One region of the Aquisalimonas asiatica genome, then DNA from elsewhere that is predicted to be linked to it. Evidence: predicted binding sites of a transcription regulator. Region 1 holds the regulator's gene; each other region holds the start of a gene.
What was found. The regulator sigma-54, encoded in region 1, starts transcription at its own class of promoters, with help from an activator protein. The targets are predictions, from matches to a motif close to TGGCANGNTNCNTGCTT.
Positions count from the first base shown of each region.

Region 2: BMZ02_RS16255 (TorF family putative porin) is a predicted target of sigma-54. The motif match lies at 4,580-4,596, and genes of this name have one in related genera.
Region 3: urtA (urea ABC transporter substrate-binding protein) is a predicted target of sigma-54. The motif match lies at 4,624-4,640, and genes of this name have one in related genera.

Region 1 covers NZ_FOEG01000002.1:653,735-661,226, reverse strand. Annotated here, with positions in the region: gene pmbA (metalloprotease PmbA) at 1-1,147, shown strand, start outside; gene BMZ02_RS07800 (type 1 pili tip component) at 1,175-1,513, opposite strand; gene BMZ02_RS07795 (HPr family phosphocarrier protein) at 1,630-1,899, opposite strand; gene BMZ02_RS07790 (PTS sugar transporter subunit IIA) at 1,904-2,314, opposite strand; gene rapZ (RNase adapter RapZ) at 2,311-3,180, opposite strand; gene BMZ02_RS07780 (HPr kinase/phosphorylase) at 3,177-3,680, opposite strand; gene ptsN (PTS IIA-like nitrogen regulatory protein PtsN) at 3,677-4,150, opposite strand; gene hpf (ribosome hibernation-promoting factor, HPF/YfiA family) at 4,229-4,567, opposite strand; gene BMZ02_RS07765 (RNA polymerase factor sigma-54) at 4,616-6,223, opposite strand; gene lptB (LPS export ABC transporter ATP-binding protein) at 6,377-7,102, opposite strand; gene lptA (lipopolysaccharide transport periplasmic protein LptA) at 7,099-7,492, opposite strand, start outside.
Region 2 covers NZ_FOEG01000010.1:97,050-104,541, reverse strand. Annotated here, with positions in the region: gene BMZ02_RS16280 (TonB-dependent receptor family protein) at 1-1,452, shown strand, start outside; gene BMZ02_RS16275 (ATP-binding protein) at 1,389-2,813, opposite strand; gene BMZ02_RS16270 (response regulator) at 2,817-3,467, opposite strand; tRNA gene BMZ02_RS16265 (tRNA-Arg) at 3,654-3,730, opposite strand; gene BMZ02_RS19440 (c-type cytochrome) at 3,882-4,409, shown strand; gene BMZ02_RS16255 (TorF family putative porin) at 4,669-5,346, shown strand; gene BMZ02_RS16250 (HupE/UreJ family protein) at 5,582-6,157, shown strand; gene BMZ02_RS16245 (urease accessory protein UreD) at 6,209-7,021, shown strand; gene ureA (urease subunit gamma) at 7,043-7,345, shown strand; gene BMZ02_RS16235 (urease subunit beta) at 7,356-7,492, shown strand, end outside.
Region 3 covers NZ_FOEG01000010.1:88,317-95,808, forward strand. Annotated here, with positions in the region: gene urtD (urea ABC transporter ATP-binding protein UrtD) at 1-213, opposite strand, end outside; gene urtC (urea ABC transporter permease subunit UrtC) at 210-1,313, opposite strand; gene urtB (urea ABC transporter permease subunit UrtB) at 1,325-3,064, opposite strand; gene urtA (urea ABC transporter substrate-binding protein) at 3,205-4,524, opposite strand; gene ureG (urease accessory protein UreG) at 4,900-5,799, opposite strand; gene BMZ02_RS16220 (urease accessory protein UreF) at 5,711-6,397, opposite strand; gene ureE (urease accessory protein UreE) at 6,381-6,836, opposite strand; gene ureC (urease subunit alpha) at 6,847-7,492, opposite strand, start outside.

The DNA.
Region 1 (7,492 bases):
CGTCTACTTCGGCCACCGGCAGGGTACCGCCAGCTCCAGTGACTTCTCCGCCGATTCCGTTCGTGACACGGTCGCCGCCGCCTGCAGCATTGCCCGGTACACCTCCGAGGACCCGGCGCAGGGGCTGGCCGATCCGGAGCGTATGGCCACCAAGCTGCCGGAGCTGGACCTGGATCACCCCTGGGACCTGAGCGCGGATGATGCCATCGAGCTGGCGCTGACCTGCGAAGCCGCTGCCCTGGATGCTGATCCGCGTATCAGCAACTCCGAAGGCGCGGGCGTGACCACCGGCCGTTCGCTGCGGGTGTATGGCAACTCGCACGGGTTTCTTGGCAGCGTCACCGGGACCCGCCACGGTCTGAACTGTGTGGTGGTCGCCGGTGAAGGGGCCGGCATGCAGCGCGATTACTGGTATACCGTGGCGCGGGAGCCGGGGGCGCTGGAAGCCGCCGCGGCCGTGGGGCGTCGCGCCGCCGAGCGGGCCGTGCGCCGCCTCGGCAGCACCCAGGTCGAAACCGGGCGGATGCCGGTGCTCTACGTGCCCGAAACCGCGCGCGGGCTGATTGGCCATTTTATCGGCGCCGTGCAGGGCAGTGCGCTGTATCGCAACGCGTCGTTCCTGGTGGACCACCTGGGCGAGCCGATCTTCCCGGAGCACGTCACCATGACCGAGTACCCACATCTGCCCAGGGCCCTGGGCAGCGCGGCGTTCGACGGCGAAGGCGTGGCCACTGCCGACCGCACCCTGGTGGACGCGGGCGTGCTGAGTGGCTACGTGCTCGACAGCTACTCCGCCCGCAAGCTGGGCATGTCCACTACCGGCAACGCCGGCGGCGTGCACAATCTCACGGTCCAGCCGGGGGCGCTGGATTTCGACGGCCTGCTGCGGGAGATGGGCGATGGCCTGGTGGTCACCGAACTCATGGGGCAGGGCGCCAATACCGTGACCGGCGATTACTCCCGCGGGGCGGCGGGGTTTCTGGTCAGAAACGGGCAGCTTGATCAGCCCGTGGAGGAGATTACCGTTGCAGGCAATCTGAGGGACATGTTCCGGACCCTGCGTGCCGTGGGCTCGGACATGGATACCCGTGGTGGCATTCGCACCGGGTCGATCCTGCTGGACGACGTCATGGTGGCCGGACGGTAGCCGTCGTCCACCTCCGCCTCAGCGCGATCAGGACGAATCCTGCTCGCGCTGGAGCCGCTCCAGGTGTTTGCGGGTGAGGGCGTTGAAGCGCGGCGTCGTGCCCGCGTCCTCGTAGATCGGGTCGCCCTGGTCGTCCTCGGCGATGACCTGCTTGCCCTGAATGTAGGGAAAGCCGGCCTCCAGGTCGTCCAGCGCCGCCGACAGCAGGTCCGTGATCAGATCCTCTTCCGAGCGTCCGGGATACATCTCCCGCAGGGCGGCGATCTTGGCCGCGTCGTGAATGGGCAGATGGACTGCGTAGGTGGTTGCGGTCCGGCGTTCGCCGGCCGATGTCTCCCAGGCTTCGATGAGTTGCTTGACCTTCATGGGCACCCCCTCCCTTGGCCTGCCGGTGCGCGGGACGCGGCCGGCACTCGAAACCGGGCTTCGCCCGTCCCTTTCAGTGTATCATCGGAGACGGCGCGGGCACCGTGCCTTGCCGCCTATTCCGCCTCCTCGAAACGCGCGTTGATCAGCGTCTCCAGAGCGTCCAGGGCCTCGCTGGCATCCTCGCCGTCGGCCTCCAGTGTGAGCGTTGTTCCCCGCCCGGCGGCCAGCATCATCATGCCCATGATGCTCTTGCCGTTGACAGTCTTGCCGTCGCGGTGAACCTGGATGCCGGCCTGATAACGCCCCGCCATGGCGACGAACTTCGCCGCCGCGCGGGCGTGCAGGCCGAGCTTGTTGATGATCGTGACGTCGCGGGTCGGCACGCGTCTACAGCTCCTTTCTTGTTCTGAACCGTTCCACCAGCAGGACGCCGTCCTGCCCACCGGTCAGCGCCTTGTCGGCCAGTTCCGCCAGGTGCAGACCGGGGTAATTGAAGATGCGCAGCAGCATCGGCAGATTGACGCCGGCCACGACGGTGATGCGCTGGTCGCTGGCAAGGCTGGATGCGACGTTGCTGGGCGTCGAACCGTAGGCGTCGGTAAGCACCAGGACGCCGTCGCCGTCATCGAGCTCGTCGACGATCGCCTCGGCGTGACGCATCATCTCCGCCGGGTCCATGTCCTGGAGCACGCCCAGGGCCCGGGTCTGCAGCGGGCAGAAGCCAAGGGTCTCCTTGGCCGTCTCCAGGAGTTCGCAGCCGATGCGGTTGTGGGTAACCAGCAGGATGCCGACGCTCATGATAGCTCCCGGTGTCTCATGCTCACGTCCTGGGTGCCGTCACGGAAATGGTCCGCCAGGCGGTTGCTCAGGTAGACCGAGCGATGCTGCCCGCCGGTGCAGCCGATGGCCACCGTCAGGTAGCTGCGGTTCTCCCGTTTGAACGCCGGAATCCAGCGCTCCAGGTAATCGCGGATGTCGGCAAACATCGCCTCGACCTCTGCGTGGCACGACAGATACTCCGCCACGGCCGGGTCCAGCCCCGTGAGCGGGCGCAGGTGTGGCTCCCAGTGCGGGTTGGGGAGCACGCGCACGTCGAACACGAAATCCGCATCACTGGGAACACCGTGCTTGAAGCCGAACGACTGGAACAGCAGCGACAGCTGCCGGGAGTGGCCGATGAGCCGCTCGCGGACCAGTTCCCGCAGCTGGTGCAGTGTGGTTGCCGTGGTGTCGATCACCAGGTCCGCGCGTGACTGGATGGGCACCAGCAGGCGGCGTTCCCGGTCGATGGCGTCCGCCAGGGGGATGTCGCCGGTACTGAGCGGGTGGCGGCGGCGTGTCTCCGAGAAGCGTTTGATCAGTGTGTCGTCGTCGGCGGTGAGGAAGAGAATCTCCGGGCGGATCCCGGTGACGGACTCCAGCTCGGCAAGAAGGCCGGAGAATGCTTCCAGGTCCGTCATGCGGTTGCGGGCGTCGACACCGACGGCGAAGTGGCTGGCCGTGTCCTGCTCCAGGCTGGTGATGTGCTTGCCGAAGGACGACAGCATGGTCACCGGCAGGTTGTCGATGCAGTAGCAGCCGCTGTCCTCCAGCGTGTGGAGCGCCACGGTCTTGCCGGAGCCGGACAGCCCGCTGACGATGATCAGCCGAGTGCCTTCGCTCATGCCGTACCTCCTGTCAGTTGACCGCCGGCGTGTAGCCGGGCGACGACTTCGACCAGCAGGGCAAGAGGACGTTCCGGAGACACGGGCAGGGTGACACGGGGTACCGGCCTGTCGGCCAGCACGGTGTCGTCAACCGTGGGTGTCAGCCGCGGCCAGTCGGCCCAGGACGGAGGTGGCATCAGCCGGATCACCCGGTCCACTGCGGCCTGCGCCAGGACGGCGTGGCCACCGAACAGGTGGGTGACAGACTGCGGGCCAAGGCCGCGGACCTCCAGCAGGCCCGCCAGTGCGGCAGGTGCCCGGCCGATCACGCGCCCGCCCTCGACGCACAGGGCGACGGCGTCGTCCGCGACCAGCCGGTGGCCGCGCCCGAGCAACTGCAGCGCCGTATCACTCTTGCCGGTGCCGCTGTCACCTGTGAGGAGGAGGCCGCAGCCGTGCACGCTGACCAGCACGCCGGGGACGGTGGCGCCCGTGTCACCGGTCACGTGATCACTCATGTGCTCCCCTGGGCGGCCTCCCAGTCCCTGAGCAGCTCATACATGGCGTCGGCGTCGTTGGCATCGCGGAGCCTGCGGCACAGGGGCTGGTCACTGAACATCTCGGCGAGCCGGGCAAGAATCTGGAGGTGTTCGTCGGTGAAATGTTCCGGTACGACCAGGGCGAACAGGAGGTCGACGGGTTCGTTGTCGAAGGCGTCGAAGTCGATGGCTTCGCTGGTGCGGATGAAGGCCGCCGTGGCCGTGTCATTGCCGTCCATGCGGGCGTGGGGCAGGGCGACGCCGTGGCCAAGCCCGGTGCTGCCGAGCTTCTCGCGGCTGATCAGCTTGTCGAAGATGGCGTTCGCCGGCAGGGCGGAGTCGGAGCCGGCCACCATGTCACTGAGGACTTCCAGGCCGCGCTTCTTGCTGGTCACCTGGATGTCGCAGGCGATGCGCTCCGGTGTGATTAGGTCGGCAATCTTGATCATGCTTGTCCACGCAGGGTCGTGTCTGCGGTTTCGGAAGTCGGCGGCGGCCCCGCGCTGGTGGCCGCCGCTGCGCGCTGTTCAGTCCTCTTCGCCCTCTCCCTGGGCCTTGGCCTGGGCGCCTTCGTTGCGCCGGTGGTCGGTCACCTTCTCCTTGTGCTTCTTCACCTGCCGGTCGAGCTTGTCGATGAGCCCGTCGATGGCAGCATACATGTCTTCGGCGCTGGCATCAGCGTAAAGCTTGGCGCCACTGAGCAGCATGGTGGCCTCGGCCTTCTGCCGCAGCTTCTCCACCGTCAGGATCACGTGGACGTTGACCACGTTGTCAAAGTGGCGCTCCAGCTTGTCCATCTTGGAATGCACGTACTCGCGCAGTGCTTCGGTGAGATCCACATGGTGCCCGGTGATGTCGATCTGCATAGAGACTCCTCCCGTATGAGAGCCGGAAACGGCTGGCCCAGTGTTGCCTCAGGCAATCCTTTTTCGTTCGTTCGACGAGGCAATCGACATGGATTCACGATACTTTGCCACTGTCCGTCGCGCCACATCGATTCCCTCATTTTTCAGGATTTCGGCCAGTTTGCTGTCGCTGAGCGGTTTGCGGGCGTCCTCTTCGGCGATCAGCCGGCGAATCCGGGCGCGGATGGAGGTTGCCGAGCACTCCTGTCCGTCCACGGTATGCACGTGGCTGGAGAAGAAATACTTGAACTCGAACGTGCCGCGGGGCGTGTACATGTACTTCTGCGTGGTGATCCGGGAGATGGTGGACTCGTGCATCTCCACTTCTTCCGCCACCTCGCGCAGCACCAGCGGCTTCATGGCCTCCTCGCCCTGTTCCAGGAACTCCTGCTGGTGATTGACGATGCACGTGGCCACCTTGAGGAGCGTTTCATTGCGGCTCTTCAGGCTCTTGATGAACCAGCGTGCCTCCTGCAGGTGCTGGCGCATGGTGGCGTTGTCGTTGCCCTGGTCGCCGCGGCGGACGAGGCCGGCGTAGTAGCTGTTGACGCGGATCCTGGGTGATGCCTCGGGGTTCAGCTCCACCCGCCAGGCGCCGCGCTCCTTGCGGACGTAGACGTCGGGCACCACGTACTCGGCCGCGGGTGTGCCGATCTGGGAGCCGGGCCGCGGGTCCAGGGTGCGTACCAGCTCCAGTACCTGGCCGAACTCCTCCTGGGAGACCTTGAGCTTGCGGGTGAGGGGGCCGAGCTGGCGGCTGCCGAGGAGGTCCAGGTGCTTGTCCACCAGCAGCCGTGCTTCGGCAAGCCAGGGGGTGTCTTCCGGGAACTGCTCGAGCTGGACCAGTAGCGCCTCGCGGGGGTCCAGGGAGGCTACTCCGAGCGGGTCGAACCGCTGGATCAGGTGGCGTACCGCCTCCACCTCGTCGGGCTCCACGGGGTCGTCGCCGTCAGTCACCGATTCGCAGATTTCCTCGATGGTGACGCCCAGGTAGCCGTCGTCGCGGACGCCGTCGATGATGGCCTCGGCGATGGCCATGTCCCGTTCGCTGAAATGGGACAGCTGAGCCTGCCACAGCAGGTGGTCGTGCAGGCCGCCGCTGCTGCCGGCGGTCCGGTTCTCCCACGCCTCGCGCTGGTCGTCCTCGCCGGCGGGCGCGCTGTAGGCGGTGCTGCCGTCGTAGATGTCGTTCCAGTCGGAATCCAGGGGCAGGTCCTCGGGGATGTCGGCCTGGTCCGAGGCGGGCTTGTCATCGGCGCCGTCGTGATCGTCGATCGTGTCGGCGACGTCCGGAGCGGTGTCGGTGTCCGTCGCTTCGCCACCGCTTGCCTCGCCGTCGCCGTCCGTTTCGCCGGACTCCCGGGCGTCGGTCGTGTTCTCGGTGCTGGTGTCGGTATCGGCGGCATTGGCGCTGTCGTCGCCGCGGTCGGTGTCAGCGGCCGCCTCGTCAGCTTCGTCGAGCTCGTCAGCGGGCTCCAGCATCAGGTTGGAATCCAGTGCCTGCTGGATCTCCGTGCGCAGCTCCAGAGTCGACAGCTGCAGCAGTTTGATCGCCTGCTGGAGCTGCGGTGTCATGGTGAGCTGCTGGCCGAGACGTAGCTGCAGCGACTGTTTCATTGGCGATGCCTCTCTCCTGCTGCCCCTCGGGCTGCGGGTCAGGCCGGGCCTGCATGCGAGTGGGTTGATGACCCTATCGTAACTGACTCTGTCGCCGGTTAGAACATTGGCCCGATACTTGCGTGGGCTCCTGGAAAGTGCTAAGCCACGAGATCACAGGCGAAAATGTTCGCCCAGGTACACCTCGCGGACCTGCTTGTTCGCCAGGACCTCGTCGGAGCTGCCGCGGGCGATGACTTCGCCCTGGGCGAGGATGTAGGCGCGCTGGCAGATGCCGAGCGTCTCCCGCACGTTGTGGTCGGTGATGAGTACGCCGATGTCCCGGTCCGCCAGGTGGCGGATGATTTCCTGAATGTCCAGCACCGAGATGGGGTCGACGCCCGCGAAGGGTTCGTCCAGCAGGATGAACTGCGGGTTGGCGGCGAGCGCCCGCGCGATCTCGACCCGCCGGCGTTCGCCGCCGGAGAGGCTGATGCCGTTCTGATCGTGCAGGTGGCCGACGTTGAACTCGTCCAGCAGCTCTCTGGCGCGCTCCCGGCGCTGCTTCCGGTTGAGTTCGGGGCGGGTTTCCAGAATCGCCAGCAGGTTGTCCATGACCGTGAGCTTGCGGAAGATCGAGGCTTCCTGGGGGAGGTAGCCGACGCCACGGCGGGCGCGCACGTGCATGGGCAGGTCGGTGATGTCGTTGCCGTCCAGCTCGATGCGCCCGCCGTCGGCCTGCACCAGGCCCACCACCATGTAGAAGCACGTGGTCTTGCCTGCGCCGTTGGGGCCCAGCAGGCCGACCACCTCGCCGCTGGAGACTTCCAGCGACGCGCCGTGGACCACGGTCTTGCGGCGGTAGGTCTTCACCAGCTTCTCGGTGCGCGGCGGGCTCACTCGTCGTCTCCGTTGTCCTCGTCGTCGGGGAACAGTCGGATCTGCACGCGGCGTCCGGTCTCGGGCTCGCCGCGCGCATGCACCCGGTCGGCGGCCACCTCGTATTCGATACGCTCGCCGGTGAACGTGTTCCGCCCCTGGGTCAGCCGCGCGCCTTCCAGCAGGATGACCCGCTCGGGGCCGGAGGCGTAGTACTCCATGCGCGGCGCTTCCGCCTCGATGGGGCGGCGGTCCTCGCCACCCCGCTGGTTGTAGACGGCGGGCTCGCCTTCCACCACCACGTGGTCCAGCGCCTGATCGCCGGCGTCGTCCTCCCGCAGGTGTACGGTCATGCGGTCGCCGGTGATGCGGCGTGGCCCGCGTGTGAGCACGACGTTGCCGGTGTAGACG
Region 2 (7,492 bases), on a different contig from region 1:
GGCAGCGTGCTCTGGGACGTCAACGACCGGCACGACCTGGGCGTATCCGCCACCTACTTCAGGGAGCGCTCCGACGGCTACGACGAGAACAACCTCACGCCCACGCAGTTCGACGGGAATCCCCGGGGCAAGCGTCGCCTCAACGAGGGCCGCGAAGACAACAACATCTCGGTGAATTACTGGAAGCTGGATCTCAGTCACGAGTTTCAGGCTACGGAGCGCCTGCGTCTCTCCAGCAAGGCGTTCTACACCAACCTGGATCGCCCCCGCTTCCAGACCAGTGGCGAGCCGCTGGACGATGGCGGCTTCATGCGTGGCCGTGACCGCCGGTACGAGACGTTCGGCCTTGAGACCCGTGCCGCGTTTGCCGGTGTGCAGACCGGTGCCGTGTCCCACACATTCGAGGGCGGGCTGCGTTTCGAGCGGCATGATTTCGATGATCGCAGGCCGGTGGGGCGCGAGGGCGAGAAGCTGGACGCCGGCAACCGCGGGCGCCTGCGCGCCGTCGAGGACGAGGACGGCTATCCGGAGGATGGGCGCCGCATCACCTACAAGGCCGAGGCCTACTCCGCTTTCCTGCAGGACCGCATGCGCGCGGGGGACTGGACCATTACCCCCGGTCTGCGGGCGGAAACCTATCGACAGGAAGCGCATACCCGGTTCCGGCCCGGACACGAGGACGAAGGCGTGCGGGAGAGTGAGTGGAACACCCTGTATCTGCCGGGTGTGAGCGTCCTCTACCAGGGGTTCGATGCCACGGAGGTCTACGCCGGTGTCCATCGGGGCTACGCGCCGGCACCGGCGCGTTCCGAGGAATTCCCGCTTGAGCCCGAGACCGGCATCAATGCGCAGATCGGTGTGCGGGGCGATGCCCTCGGCGGCGTGCGCTACGACGCCGCGGCGTTCTACAACCGCATCGAGAACACCTTGATTCGCGCGGAGGTCGATGCCTTCGGTGATGCGCTGTTCGTCAATTCCGCCGATTCGGACATCATGGGCGTGGACGTGGAAGCGCGGGTGGATTCAGCGGCGTACCGGCCCGGGCCCTACAATCTGTTTGCCGAGCTCGCCTGGAACTACACCGAGGCGACTTTTCGCACGGGGCCTCTGGATGGCAACCGTGTCCCGGAGATTCCCCGCCACGCCGGGAGCCTCACCCTTGGCGTGGATCACCTCAGTGGCTGGGAGCTGAGCGCCACCGCCAGCCATTTCGGCGCGTTCTACTCCGACATTGAAAACACCCGCGCCATCGACGCGGACTCGGGACGGGTGCCGAGCCGCACGCTGTTGTCCGCGCGCGCCAGTTATCGCACGGCGCTGCAGGGCGTCGATACCACGCTCTGGGTGCAGGGGCGGAATCTCACCGACAGGCTCTACATCAGCGACGTTCAGGACGGGCTGCGCCCCGGCGCCGGACGCACGGTGATGGCCGGGCTTACCGCACGCTTCTGAGGCTGGACGAGTGGTGCAACATGCCCCGGCCCGGAGGGGGCGCCGTCGGGCAACGGGAAACGGCAGGCCAGGCAGGAGCCGGCGCCCGACCGGGAGATGATGCGCAGGCGACCGCCCAGGCTGCGCACCCGCTCTGCCATGCCGGTCAGTCCGAACCCCCCGCTGCTTCCTGGCCCGGGTGGCGACGGTGGAAATCCTGCACCGTTGTCCGCCACCGTGAGCTGCAGCGCCTGGCCCGGCATGCGCAGGCGCACGCACGCCTGGCTGGCGCGCGCGTGGCGGCTGATGTTGCTGAGCGCCTCCTGCACCACGCGGTAGACGTGGATGTCGTGGGCGGATCCGGCCGGCATGCGGGCCGTGGCCGCGAAATCCGTATGCAGCCGGACGTCCGGGTGGCGGCCTTGCCAGTCGTCACACATGGTGTGCAGCGCGGACTCCAGTCCCAGGGCATCCAGCTCCGCCGGGTGCAGGCGCCGTATCAGCCTGCGTGCCAGGTGGTGCAGGTGACGGGCCGTGTCGCGGATGGCTTCGGCGCCCTCCCGGGTGCGGGCGGGCAGTGGCGTCCGGTCATCGCGGATCGCAACCGCTTCCGCCTGCAGCGCGCTGGTGCACTGGCCCATCTCGTCGTGGAGCTCCCGTGCCAGGTGACGACGCTCGTCCTCCTGGATCTCCAGCAGCTCCCGGCTCAGGCGGCGGTTGCGTGTCTGTGCCTCCTGCAGGGCGGCCGACAGCTGGTTGAACCCCAGGGAGACGCGGCGTAGTTCGGGGGCGCCGGCGATGCGCAGGCGCGAGGTGTAATCACCCTGTTCCAGGGCTCCAAGCCCGCGGAGCAGGTGGCGCAGCGGCGACAATGCCCGGCGCAGCAACCACTGGGTCAACAGCGCCGCGATGGCGCCGAAACCGATCAGCAGCGCCAGCAGCCCGCGGGCGCCCTGCCACGCCTCGGCAATCTCGTCGGCAGGTTCGGCGCGGATGACCAGCACCGTGTCAGCCGGGTCGTTGAGACGGACCTCCCGGGACTGCATGTCGGGGTCGAACCCGACCAGCCCCGTGAACCAGGCCGGTGCGCCGGCCTCACTCCGCGGCTCCGTGGACAGGGGGCGGTGTCTGTCGTCCCGGCGTTTCTCCAGGCGGATGTGGCGCTGAAGCGTCACCGCGTCCAGCCGGTCGATCAATTCCTCCGGCGTCTCCTGCCCGGCCGCCACCGCTCCGCTGATCAACGCTGCCGTGAGATTGACGCTGGATGCCAGCTCGGCATGAACCGCCGTGCGGGCATGATGGATCACCAGTGCCAGACCGGCCGCCAGGAACGCGATGGTGAGTATCGCGAACAGGGCCTGTAGTCGGGTGGTGAGCGACACGACTCAAAGCTCCATCACGCCGGCGCGGATGGCAAGGCGGGTGAGGTCCGCCGGGGCGCCCACCGCCAGTTTGCCCCGGATCCGGGTGCTGCAGTTCGCTGCCGTCTTGTAGCTGATGTTCAGCGTCGCGGCGATGTCGGCCGTTCTCCGGCCGGCCGCCAGCATGCGGAAGATCTCGAATTCCCGGGGCGAGAGCGTGTCGAGTCCGGCATCGGCACGGCGCGCTCCACTCGGCTCTGCGGCCAGGTCAGGCCCCAGAAACCGGTGCCCGTCCAGCACCCGGGCGAGCGCGGTCGTGAGCGTCTCCGGTGCGCTGGACTTGGTGACGTATCCCATGGCTCCGGCCTCCAGCGCCTGGCGCACGAAGGCGTGCTGTTCGTGCATGCTCATCACCAGCACACGCTGGCCCGGATTGCGTGCGCGGATGCGCCGCAGGGTCTCCAGCCCGCTGATACCCGGCAGGGCCAGGTCCAGAACCACTACGGAATAGGTGCGCTCGGCGCACAGACGGCAGGCGGCCTCGCCGCTGTCGGCCTCCTCCACCTCCCAGCCGGCCTGTGCCTGCTCAAGGAGGCGGCGATAGCCGATGCGGACGACGGCATGGTCATCCACCAGGAGCAGGCTGCGCCCGTGATCCGGCGTCAGTGTTGCCATGATGCCCACTCCCGGTGACGCTCCGGCGGAGCCCTTGCGGCAGGCGCTGAAGCGCCTCTATTGTCAATGGAGTATAGAACACCGGGCCGGCCGGGCGAATCTGGCGGGGCTGGATGTCGCAGGTTCGAATCCCGACTCGCGAAGATGCGTTGCAATCGGCGAAGCTTGGGGTGCTTCAGGAGAAGATGGCGCGCCCGGCAGGATTCGAACCTGCGACCTTCGGCTTCGGAGGCCGACGCTCTATCCAACTGAGCTACGGGCGCGTTGATTTGAGCTGCGTAGGATAGCGGTTATGGGCGGATACGTCCATGCTCGTTCCCGGGCGGCGAGGTTTTGCGGGTCGGGTCTTTCGGATATACTGCGGTCCCGGTTCCCGGCCCCGTTGCGGGCACTTATTTCGATGGAGTGTGGAGCGTGAGCGACGAGCAAGACGATAAGGCATTCTTGAAAACCTTCGGCGGGGTGATGGCGCTGCTCGTGGTGAGCGCGGTGATCATCGGCATCCTGGCCGTGTTTGCCAGCACGTTCGACGAATCCCGCGAGCAGGCACGGCTCGCCCATGAACGGGATCGTGTCGAGCGCAACCTGCTGACGGTTGGCGTCGTCCGTGAAGCGGGCGAGTCCGCTCCCGACGTCGCGGTGGACGACGCCGAAGACGATGACGACGACGAGGAAGAAGTCGCCATGTCCGGCTCCGAGGTCAACGAGACCGCCTGCATGGCATGTCACGACAGCGGCGCGATGAATGCGCCCGTGACGGGCGACGAAGACGCCTGGGCCAGCCTCTACGAAGAGAAGGGTCTGGAGGAGCTCGTTGACAACGCCATCAATGGCATTGGCGCCATGCCGGCCCGCGGCGGCGACTCGAGCCTGAGTGACGAGGAGGTTCGCAACGCGGTGGTCTACATGCTCGGGGAGAGCGGCGTCGACGTGGACGACTGATTCGCCTGCAGCGTGACCGCGCGAGAACAAGGCCGCCCCTTCGGGCGGCTTTTTTTTGCCCGCAAACGGGGCGACGCAGGCACACGGCCGCTGCACCGCGGTGCGCATCGCACCGGGCCGAGCCGTTGTGTTGAATGCAACGGCTTGAATGGTCGCACTATTTATTAAAGTGGCACGCCTTCTGCAGTTGCCCGCTTGATCCGCGCCACCGGGAGGGTGGCGGGGGCATTCGGGAACAACCGCAACAGAGGCGATACCAATGAAAAAGACCCTAGCTGCGTTGGCCACCGGTGGCCTGCTCGTGACCTCCGGCGGTGCCGCCGCCAATGATCTCGGGGCCGGTTTTGCCTGGAGTGGCAATCTGGCGGTCACGTCGGACTACATCTTTCAGGGTGCCAGCGAGACCGGTGGTCGGCCCGCGATTCAGGGCGGCTTCGACCTGGAGCACGAATCGGGGCTCTATCTGGGCAACTGGAACTCGAGCGTCCAGTTCGGTGATGAGGACCCCGCTTATATCGAGATCGACGTCTACGGCGGTTTCGCCACGGACATCACCGACACCGTAGGCATCGACGTGGGTGTCGTGCATTTCTTCTATCCAGCGGCCGGCGGGGCGGCGGAGTTCACTGAAGTCTATGGCGGCGTGAACTCCGGCTATCAGGATCTGGCCGCGGATTTCTACGTCATCTACGAGGCCTCCGACGGCGACTACCTCAAGTACGAGCTGAACCTTGCCTACGCGCTGCCGCAGAGCACGTACGTGTTTACGGACCTGGGCTATGTCGATTACGACGACAGCGACACGGATGACCTTGTCTACTGGCACATTGGTGCCGGGGTGGAGTATGCCGGTCTCGATTTCAGCGTGATGTACGGGGATAACGACATCTCGGGCAACCGTGACCGTTGGGCGTTCACCGTCGCCACCGACTTCTAGCCTGCGCCAGGGGCGGGCATCCGGCCCGCCCCTTTTTTGTGCGCCGGTCTCTCAATATGCACCAATAAAGTGCGCCCTCAGTTGTGTCGCTATCGCCCTCGCCGCTCTAGTTATCTGAAAATAATACTCTTTCTTTTCTGGCACAGGCTGTGCACCAGCGTCGGGCAAACGATTCGCGCCGGGGCGTTCGACACTGCCCCGGGCTGACCTGAACGCCGTCAAGGAGGCTTGTGTCATGCGTTACCTGTTGGGCTCCGTTCTGTTGCTCGTTCCCGCTCTTGCGCTGGCGCACCCGGGGCATGGGCACGGGGGGTTCGGTGCGGGCTTCGCGCATCCGCTGCTTGGTCTGGATCACGTGCTGGCCATGGCCGGTATCGGCTTCTGGGCGGCCCGGCAGTACAACCTGCGTGCGGTACTTGGCGTGATCGCCGCGTTCCTGGGCGCGGTTCTGCTGGGCTTCGCCGTGGGCACGGCCCAGGGGCCCCAGGTGCTGGTCGAGTTCGGCATTATTGGTTCGCTGCTGGTGACGGGGGCCCTGATCTTCGGTGCCCGGCGGTTGCCCATGGCAGCAGCTGCCACCATCGCGGGGGTGTTCGCCCTGTTTCACGGACATGCACACGGTGCCGAGATGGCGGCTGGCTTGTCGGCCGCACTGTTCGCGTCCGGTTTCACCCTGGCCTCCGCGCTGCTGCTCGCCGTCGGGGCGGGTGTTGCCGTGGTTGCCGAGCGCCTGCGTCAGGTGCGGCCGGTGGAACGCCTGGGTGGCGGGGTCCTGATGGCGTCCGGCATCTATCTGCTGATTGTGGTTTGAGCCATGGTGGCGCTGTCGGCAGCGGTTCCCCGCCGCGGGGCGAGTGCTCCCGTGGACGGCTGGCTGGGGAGGCTGGCGCTCCGGTTCGCCCAGCGCGGTGATCGCACCGTTCTCACGGACCGCCGTCACGAAGGGCCTCTACTGGTGCAGCGGACGTTTCACCCCGAGGGGCCGGTGTGCCACGCCTACCTGATCCACCCGCCCGGTGGCGTGGTCGGCGGCGACCAGCTGCGGCTGGACGTCGACGTCGCCCCCGGCGCTCACGCGCTGCTGACCACGCCTGCTGCGGCCAAGTTCTACCGCACGGCCGGCCCCGTGGCGCACCAGGAACAGGTGTTCCGGGTCGAGGGCGACGGTGCCCTGGAGTTCCTGCCCATGGAGACCATTCTCCACGGCCGGTCCGACACCGTGCTCACCAACCGTTTCCAGCTGGCCAGCGAAAGCCGGCTGTGTGCCTGGGACATCCTCTGCCTGGGCCGTCCGGGCAGCGGCGATGCCTTCGATGCTGCGCGCTGCGCGCAGGATCTGGTGGTCGAGCGCGACGGCCAGGTGCTGCTGCACGAGCGCCTGAACCTCGTGTCCGGTGACGCGCTGCTCACGCGCCCGTGGGGTCTGGGCGGCTATACGACGGTCGTCTCGATGGTGGTGACACCGGCGGCCGACGGGCTTGAGGAGACCTTGCGCGGCGCCCTCGCGGGTCACGCCATGCGGATCGGTGTATCCCGGATCGGCGACCTGTTGCTGTTGCGGTGCCTTGCCGATGGTGCCGAAACCGCGCGGGCCGTGCTGGAGGATGCGTGGCAGGCCGTGCGGGAGCCGGTTCTTGCGCGCGCGCCCAGCACGCCCCGCATCTGGAAGACCTGAACAACGCTCTGGAGGCGTCTGATGGAACTCACACCCCGCGAGAAAGACAAGCTGCTGCTGTTCACCGCCGCGCTGCTGGCGGAGCGGCGTCAGGCCAAGGGGCTGAAACTGAACTACCCGGAGGCCAAGGCGATGATCTCCGCGGCCATTATGGAGGGCGCGCGCGAGGGGAAGACCGTTGCCGAGCTCATGAGCCTCGGCGGCGAGGTGCTCACCCGCGAGGATGTCATGGATGGCGTCGCCGAGATGATCCCCGAGGTCCAGGTGGAAGCCACCTTTCCGGACGGGGTGAAGCTGGTCACCGTCCACGAACCCATCCGTTGAGGAGCGCGCCATGATTCCTGGAGAGATTCTCACCGCCGACGGCGACATCACCCTGAACGAAGGGCGCGACACCGCGTCGGTAACGGTGACCAACACCGGCGACCGGCCCGTGCAGGTGGGCTCCCACTATCACTTCTTCGAGGTGAA
Region 3 (7,492 bases), on a different contig from region 1:
GATGCAGCGAAGCTCACCGTCGCCGATGTAGAGCGTGAGGTCGTCCAGGGCTCTGAAGCCGTCGAACGACTTGGTGATGCCTTCAAGGTAGAGGGCCACGCCGTGGCTCATGTCCACGGTATCGTTGCGCGCCGACCGGTTGACCAGGTCGAAGACCTGATCGCGCCGCATCAGTTCGCGGAAATCGTCCAGTGATCGACTCAGGGCGTTCATGCCTCACCTCCCCTGCGCCGGCGCAGCATGCCGAGAATCCCGACCACCCCCTTGGGCAGGAACAGGGTCACGCCGATGAACATGGCGCCGAGAATGTACAGCCACAGATCCGGGTAGGCGCTGGTGGCCCAGGTCTTGACCACGTTGACGATGCCGGCGCCGGCGATGGCGCCCACCAGCGTGCCGCGCCCGCCCAGGGCCACCCAGATGGCCATCTCGATGGACGCCGGCGGCGCCATCTCCGACGGGTTGATCACCCCGGTCTGCGGCACGTACAGCGCGCCGGCCACCCCGCACAGCACCGCCGAGACCACCCACACGAACAGCTTGTAGCGCAGCGGATCGTAGCCGGTGAAACGCAGCCGGGTCTCGGCGTCACGAATGGCCGTCATCACGCGGCCGAGCTTCGAGGTCACGATCCAGCGGCACAGCAGGTAGGCGGCAATGAGCGTGGCGGCACTCACCCAGAACAGCCCCAGGCGTGACCCGGGCGTGCCCAGCTCGAAGCCCAGCAGGGTGTCGAAGTTGGTCAGGCCCGTGTCGCCGCCGAAGCCCGTCTCCGTGCGGAAGAACAGGTGCATGCCACCGAAGGTGAGCGCCTGGGTGATGATGGCGAAGTACACGCCCCGAACCCGCGAGCGGAAGGCGAGAAAGCCGAAGATGAAGGCCAGGATGCCGGGCACCAGGCCGATCATCACCAGGGTGAACAGGAACGAGTCGAAGCCCGCCCAGTACCAGGGCCAGTCACTGTAATCCAGCCACTGCAGGAAGTTGGGCAGGCGCCCGTCATCGTAGGCCACACGGGTGAGATGTGCGCCCATGACGTAGCCGCCCATGGCGAAGAACACCCCGTGGCCGAGCGAGAGAATCCCCGTGTAGCCCCAGATCAGGTCGAGCGCCAGAGCCACCAGCGCCAGGCACAGGAAGCGGCCGGCCAGGGTGACCATCCAGCCCGGCATGTGCAGGGGATGGTCCGGGGGCACCACCAGGTTCAGCACCGGCACCACCACCAGTGCCAGCACGGCGAGGGCGACCAGGATCAACCAGGCCGTACGCGTGTGCAGTCGGCCGACGCGGGACAGCGCAGTTTGCGGCTGCATGATCGGTCTCCTTAATCGTCAGCAGACCGCCCCTTGAGGGCAAAAATGCCCTGGGGACGCCACTGGATGAACAGAATGATGGCCGCGAACACCAGGATGGTCGCCAGGACCGCTCCCGTTGCGGGCTCGAGGAACTTGGTGGTCACACCGATGCCAAGCGCACTGAACACGGGGCCGAGCAGGTTGCCCACGCCGCCGAGCACCACGACCATGAAGGAGTCGACGATGTAGTTCTGGCCCATCTCCGGGCCGACGTTGACGATCTGTGACAGCGCCACGCCGCCGAGACCGGCCACGCCGGCGCCCACGGCGAAGGTCCACATGTCCACGCGCTTGGCGGGCACGCCCAGGGCGGCGGCCATGTCCCGGTTCTGCATGACGGCACGCACTTCGAGACCGAGGCGGGTCCGGTTCATGAGGAACCACACCAGGGCCACCACGAAGATGGCGAACAGGATCACACCCACGCGGCTGGTGGAGAGGGTCACGCCCTGCATGATCTGCACGCTGCCGGAGAACCACGGCGGGCTCGCCACGGCCACGTTCTGCGCGCCGAACATCCAGCGCACCGTCTGGATGAGAATCAGGCTGATGCCCCAGGTGGCCAGCAGGGTCTCCAGCGGCCGGTTGTAGAGAAACCGGATCACGCCACGCTCCATGAGAATGCCCACGCCCGCCGTGACCACGAATGCCAGGGGCACTGCGGCAATCAGGTAGTACTGGAACCATTGCGGCGCGAAGAGGGCGAAGAAGGTCTGGGTCATGAAGGTGGTGTAGGCGCCCACCATGAGCAGTTCGCCGTGGGCCATGTTGATCACGCCCATGAGCCCGAAGACGATGGCAAGGCCCATGGCGGCAAGCAGCAGCACGCTGCCCATGGACATGCCGTAGACGAAATCCGAGGCGAAACCGGCGAAGCGGGCACGGCGATCGATCGCCTCCACCCCGGCGGCCGCGGCTTCGCGGATTTCGGCAACGGGCTCCAGGTAGTTGCCGTCGTCGTCCATGCGAGTCAGCGCCTCCAGGTCGGAGCGCAGCCGGTTCGCCCGGACCTCGGCGATGATCTGCACTGCTTCCAGCCGGCGCGCGTCGTCGTCACTGTCGAGGTCGAGCTGGGCCAGGGCGATGTTCAGCAGGCGCTCGGTCTCGGCGCTCGTCTCGCGCTCCAGGGCCTCGGTAATCGCCTCCCGCATCTCGGGCCGGGGGCGCTCCGCCAGCTCATCGGCTGCGGCGAGTCGGGCCTGGGGATCGTCGGAGAAGATCTGCAGGGCGCCGATGGTGGGCCGCAGGGTACGCCGGACCACGTTGGTCAGCCGTGGCTGTGCGAGATCGCCCGTGCTGAGGTCGGCTCGCTCACGGCCGGTGGCCATCTCGCGCAGCGAGCCGTCCTGTGGATCCTCGATGATCAGGGTGCCGTCCTCGGTGTAGTACAGGCGGCGATCCTGCAGGGCGAACAGGGTTGGCAGGGCATCGGCATCCTGCAGTCCGGCGATGTCTTCCATGGCTGCCTGCAGCTCGCGCCGGTCCGCCGTGGCCAGGCGGCTGAGCACCTCGGCGGTCTCCGGCGCCAGGTCCCGCTCCTCGACGGCCGCCAGTTCGTCCTCAACGGCCTCGTCGTCGTCCTGGTCCAGCGCCTCGATGCGCTCTTCCGCCTGCTCCATGGCGCTGTCCGCCATGGCGCCCGCGACAGGCAGCGCCAGCAGGACCAGAAGCAGCAGTGACCAGCGGTGCGTCCACGCGGTCTTGCACATGACACGATCTCCTCGGAGCCGCCCGGTGAACGGCTAGTGTCCGTGTTCTGGTGTTTGGGGATCGCGGGGACGTCCGCCCCGCGGATGTTCGCGGTGGCGCGCACGCTCCTTGTGCGCGCCCGCGGTTCTTGCCGAGTCCGTCAGAAACCGAGGTCGTAGGTGGGTTCCTCGCAGTCACCGCAGACCCACGGGTACCGCCAGTTGGCGTGGCGGTTCTCGTTGCCCTCCACGTACTCGCTCCAGGGCTCGGCGCGGACCACATCATCCGTCTCCCAGACGGGATAGAACTGGCCGTCCGGCTCGATCTCGCCGATGATCACCGGCTTGTGCAGGTGGTGGTTCTCCTCATCCATGCACACCTCGAAACCGGACGGGGAATCCACGCACTGGCCATAGACGGCCTGGCGCACGGCGTCCACATCGGTGGTACCGGCCTGCAGCACGGCCTGGGCCCACATGCGGATACCCATGTGGGTGGCTTCCATGGGGTCGTTGGTGACCCGGTCGGAACCGCCCGAGAGGTCGTTCTCCTCCACGTACTCGAACCAGCGCTCCGTGAACTGCTCGTTCTCCGGCGTATCGATGGACATGAAGTAGTTCCAGGCCGCAAGGTGGCCGGCCAGCAGGTCGGTGTCCATGCCACGCAGCTCTTCCTCGCCCACGGACGTGGCCAGGACCGGCACGTCGATGGGGTCGATGCCCTGGTTGGCCAGCTCCTGGTAGAACGCCACGTTGGCATCACCGTTGACGGTGTTGATCACGGCGGTGGGGCCGCCGTCGGCGAAGTTGCCGATATCGTCGACGATGGTCTGGAAGTCGTCGTGACCGAAGGGGGTGTAGACCTCCTCGATGTCCTCGTCACCAATGCCGTGGGCATTCAGGTAGGCGCGCACGATACGGTTGGTGGTGCGCGGGAAGACATAGTCCGTGCCCAGCAGGTAGAAGCGCTCGGCGCCACCACCCTCTTCGCTCATGAGGTACTCAACGGCGGGCAGGGTCTGCTGGTTGGGCGCGGCGCCCGTGTAGAAGATGTTGCGGGAGGACTCCTCGCCCTCGTACTGCACCGGGTAGAACATCAGCCCGTTGAGCTCTTCCAGCACCGGCAGCACCGCCTCGCGGGAGACCGACGTCCACGAGCCGAAGATCACGTCCACCTCTTCGCGCTCGATCATCTCGCGCGCCTGCTCGGCATAGGTGGGCCAGTCGGAGCCCGGGTCCATGACCACCGGCTCCAGCTCACGGCCCAGCAGGCCGCCCTGCTCGTTGATGTCCTCGATGGTCATGAGCGCCACGTCGCGCAGGGACGTCTCACTGATGGCCATGGTGCCGGAGAGGGAGTGAAGAATGCCCACCTTGATGGGATCATCGGCCTGGGCGTTGCCCGTCGCCAGCAGACCCAGGGCCATGGCGCTGCCCGCGGTGGCGCGGAAGAGCGCGGTTTTCGGTAGAGTCGACTGCATGAGTTGCCTCCGTGGTTCTGTTGTTCGGCCCGGCTTGCACCGGACCGGGGCGTTGACTCCGCGGCGCCGGGCCCTCGGGCCTGGCACTGCATCCATACGGAGCAAGCCGCATGCCAGGGTTAAAACCCGTTCAAAAACAATATGTTTTAAACTCGCCTCAAGAACGCTGCACCGTCATGATGCGTGGATTCGCACCGTGAAAGCGCATGCGCACAATGTCAGTGCATCGATTGCGCTGGTCGAGGGACGTGTGAGGCGCAGAGCGAGCTCAGGGCGGACCTTCAGGTCCGCCACGGGTCTCGTTACCAGCCTTTCAAGCAGGAAAGCCGACGGGGACAGGTGGACCTGAAGGTCCACCCTACGGTGAGGCCACGATCAAGCGGTGTCGCGGCTGCGGAGCATGCCTTCGCGGACGATGAAATCGACGACCTCGTCGAGGCCCTGACCAGTCTTGAGATTGGTGAACAGGAACGGGCGCTCACCGCGCATGCGCTTGCTGTCCCGGTCCATCACCTCCAGCGAGGCACCGACGCCCTCGGCCAGGTCAATCTTGTTGATCACCAGCAGGTCCGAGCGGGTGACACCGGGGCCGCCCTTGCGCGGAATCTTGTCGCCAGCGCAGACGTCGATGACGTAGATGGTGAGGTCCGACAGCTCCGGGCTGAAGGTGGCCGAGAGATTGTCACCACCGCTCTCCACGAACACCACGTCCAGCCCCGGGAAGCGGGCGTTGAGGTCCGCCACGGCGGAGAGGTTCATGGACGCGTCCTCGCGGATGGCGGTGTGCGGGCAGCCACCGGTTTCCACGCCAATGATGCGCTCGGCCTCCAGTGCGTTGCGGCGAGTGAGAAACTCGGCGTCCTCGCGGGTATAGATATCGTTGGTCACAACGGCGATGTTGTAGTGGTCGCGCATGGCGTGGCAGAGCGACTCCAGCAGCGCGGTCTTGCCGGAGCCGACGGGACCGCCGATGCCGACGCGCAGGGCCTGATCGGTTGTGGACATGGTGTGTTCCTCCGTTTGAACTGTCTGTCGGTCGCGGCTCGCGCCGCTCCTGCATGGCCATTGTTCCGGCACCACGACGGCAGCGCAGGGTGGACCTTCAGGTCCACCGTCACCCGGCACGCACCCTGCGGTGGTCTGCCATGGCCCAATTGGTGGACCTGAAGGTCCACCCTGCGGGGTCCTAGCTTCGGAACAGCCGCGAGTACTGCGTCTCGTGCAGGCTGCTGGCGATGGCGACGCCCGGGGCCGTGCCACCGATGTCGTGATCATCCAGGTGCAGACCCGCGGCCGCCGCGTCACCGATGGGGGCGGCCAGCTCCAGCAGCAGCCGCTGCCCCGCCGTCTGCCCCAGGGGCACCAGCTTGATGGCGGCGGCCACCTGGTTCTCGCACCAGGCCCACAGATAGGCCTCGGCCCCTTCGGCCAGCGGAATCTCCCACCGCACCAGGGCGAGCGCATAGAGCGCCGCCCAGCTGGTCTCCGGCGCGCGCGTCCAGGGTTCCGCCTCGGGGATGTCCAGCGCGTTGAGCAGCCGGGCCAATGCACGCCCCATGTGCTGATCCTCGCCGACCAGCTCCGACGTCTCCCGGCTGGCGCGCAGCCAATGGCTGTACCGCACCACCGCGGCCCGATCATCCCGTCGCCAGGCGTCGTACAACCGTGCCAGCAACGGGATGTCCACGCGCCCCAGGGTGTGCCGGAGCTGGCCCTGCAGCCAGTCGGCGACCCCGTCGGCGTCGCCGACCCAGCCGGCCTCGATGGCGTACTCCAGGCCGCCGGAGTAGCTGTAGGCGCCCACGGGCAGGGTCGGGCTCATGAGCTGCCAAAGCCGCCGTCGGGCCAGGCCGGGATCAGTGCTCGTGGTCATGCCCGTGTCCATGCCCGTGACCGCCGCCATACGCCCCGGCTTCAGGCTCGAACGGCGCCTGCTCGGCCGCCGGGCTTACGCCCAATCCGTGCACCATCTCGTCGAGCACGTGGTCATGGCGGTACCGGCAGAACCCATGGCCGATCTGCAGTGGCACATGGCGGTTGCCCAGGTGATAGCACACCCGCGCGAGCAGCGTGGGGTCGGCACAGCGGACCGTGGACACCGACTCATCGGCAGCCTCCACCCGCACCACGCGACCATCTTCGGTGCGCAGACAGTCGCCGTCGCGCAGGATCTGACCGCGCTCGAGGAACACGCCCACTTCCGTCCCGTCATCCAGCGCCGCGCGAAAGCGGCTCTTCTGCCGGATGTCGAACGGCAGCCTCAATACGCCGTCACTGGCTGACGCGGTCACGCGTTCAATCAGTTGCAACATGCCATGCTCCTCAGAACAGGAAGTACCGCTGCGCCATGGGCAGCTCGGCCATGGGCTCGCAGGTGAGCAGTTCGCCGTCGGCACGCACCTCGTAGGTCTCCGGGTCCACCTCCATGTGCGGCTGCCAGTTGTTCAGCACCAGATCCCGCTTCTGCACACTGCGGCAGCCCTGAACGGCCACCAGCCGCCGCTGCAGTCCCAACCGCTCGCCGATACCGGCATCCAGCGCCGCCTGCGAGACGAAACTCACGGACGTGCCCGTCATGGCGCGGCCGTAGCTACCAAACATGGGGCGGTAGTGCACCGGCTGCGGTGTGGGGATGGACGCATTGGGATCGCCCATGGGCGCCGCGGCGATGAAACCACCCTTGAGAATGAGCGCCGGCTTGACGCCGAAGAAGGCCGGGTCCCAGAGCACGATGTCCGCCAGCTTGCCTGGCTCAAGCGACCCCACCTCGTGGGCGATGCCGTGGGTCAGCGCGGGGTTGATGGTGTACTTGGCGATGTAGCGCCGGGCGCGGTAGTTGTCATCGCGGGCACTGTCCTGCGTCAGGGCACCGCGCTGCACTTTCATCTTGTGCGCCGTCTGCCAGGTGCGGATGACCACCTCGCCGACCCGGCCCATGGCCTGGGAGTCCGAAGAGATGACGGAGAAC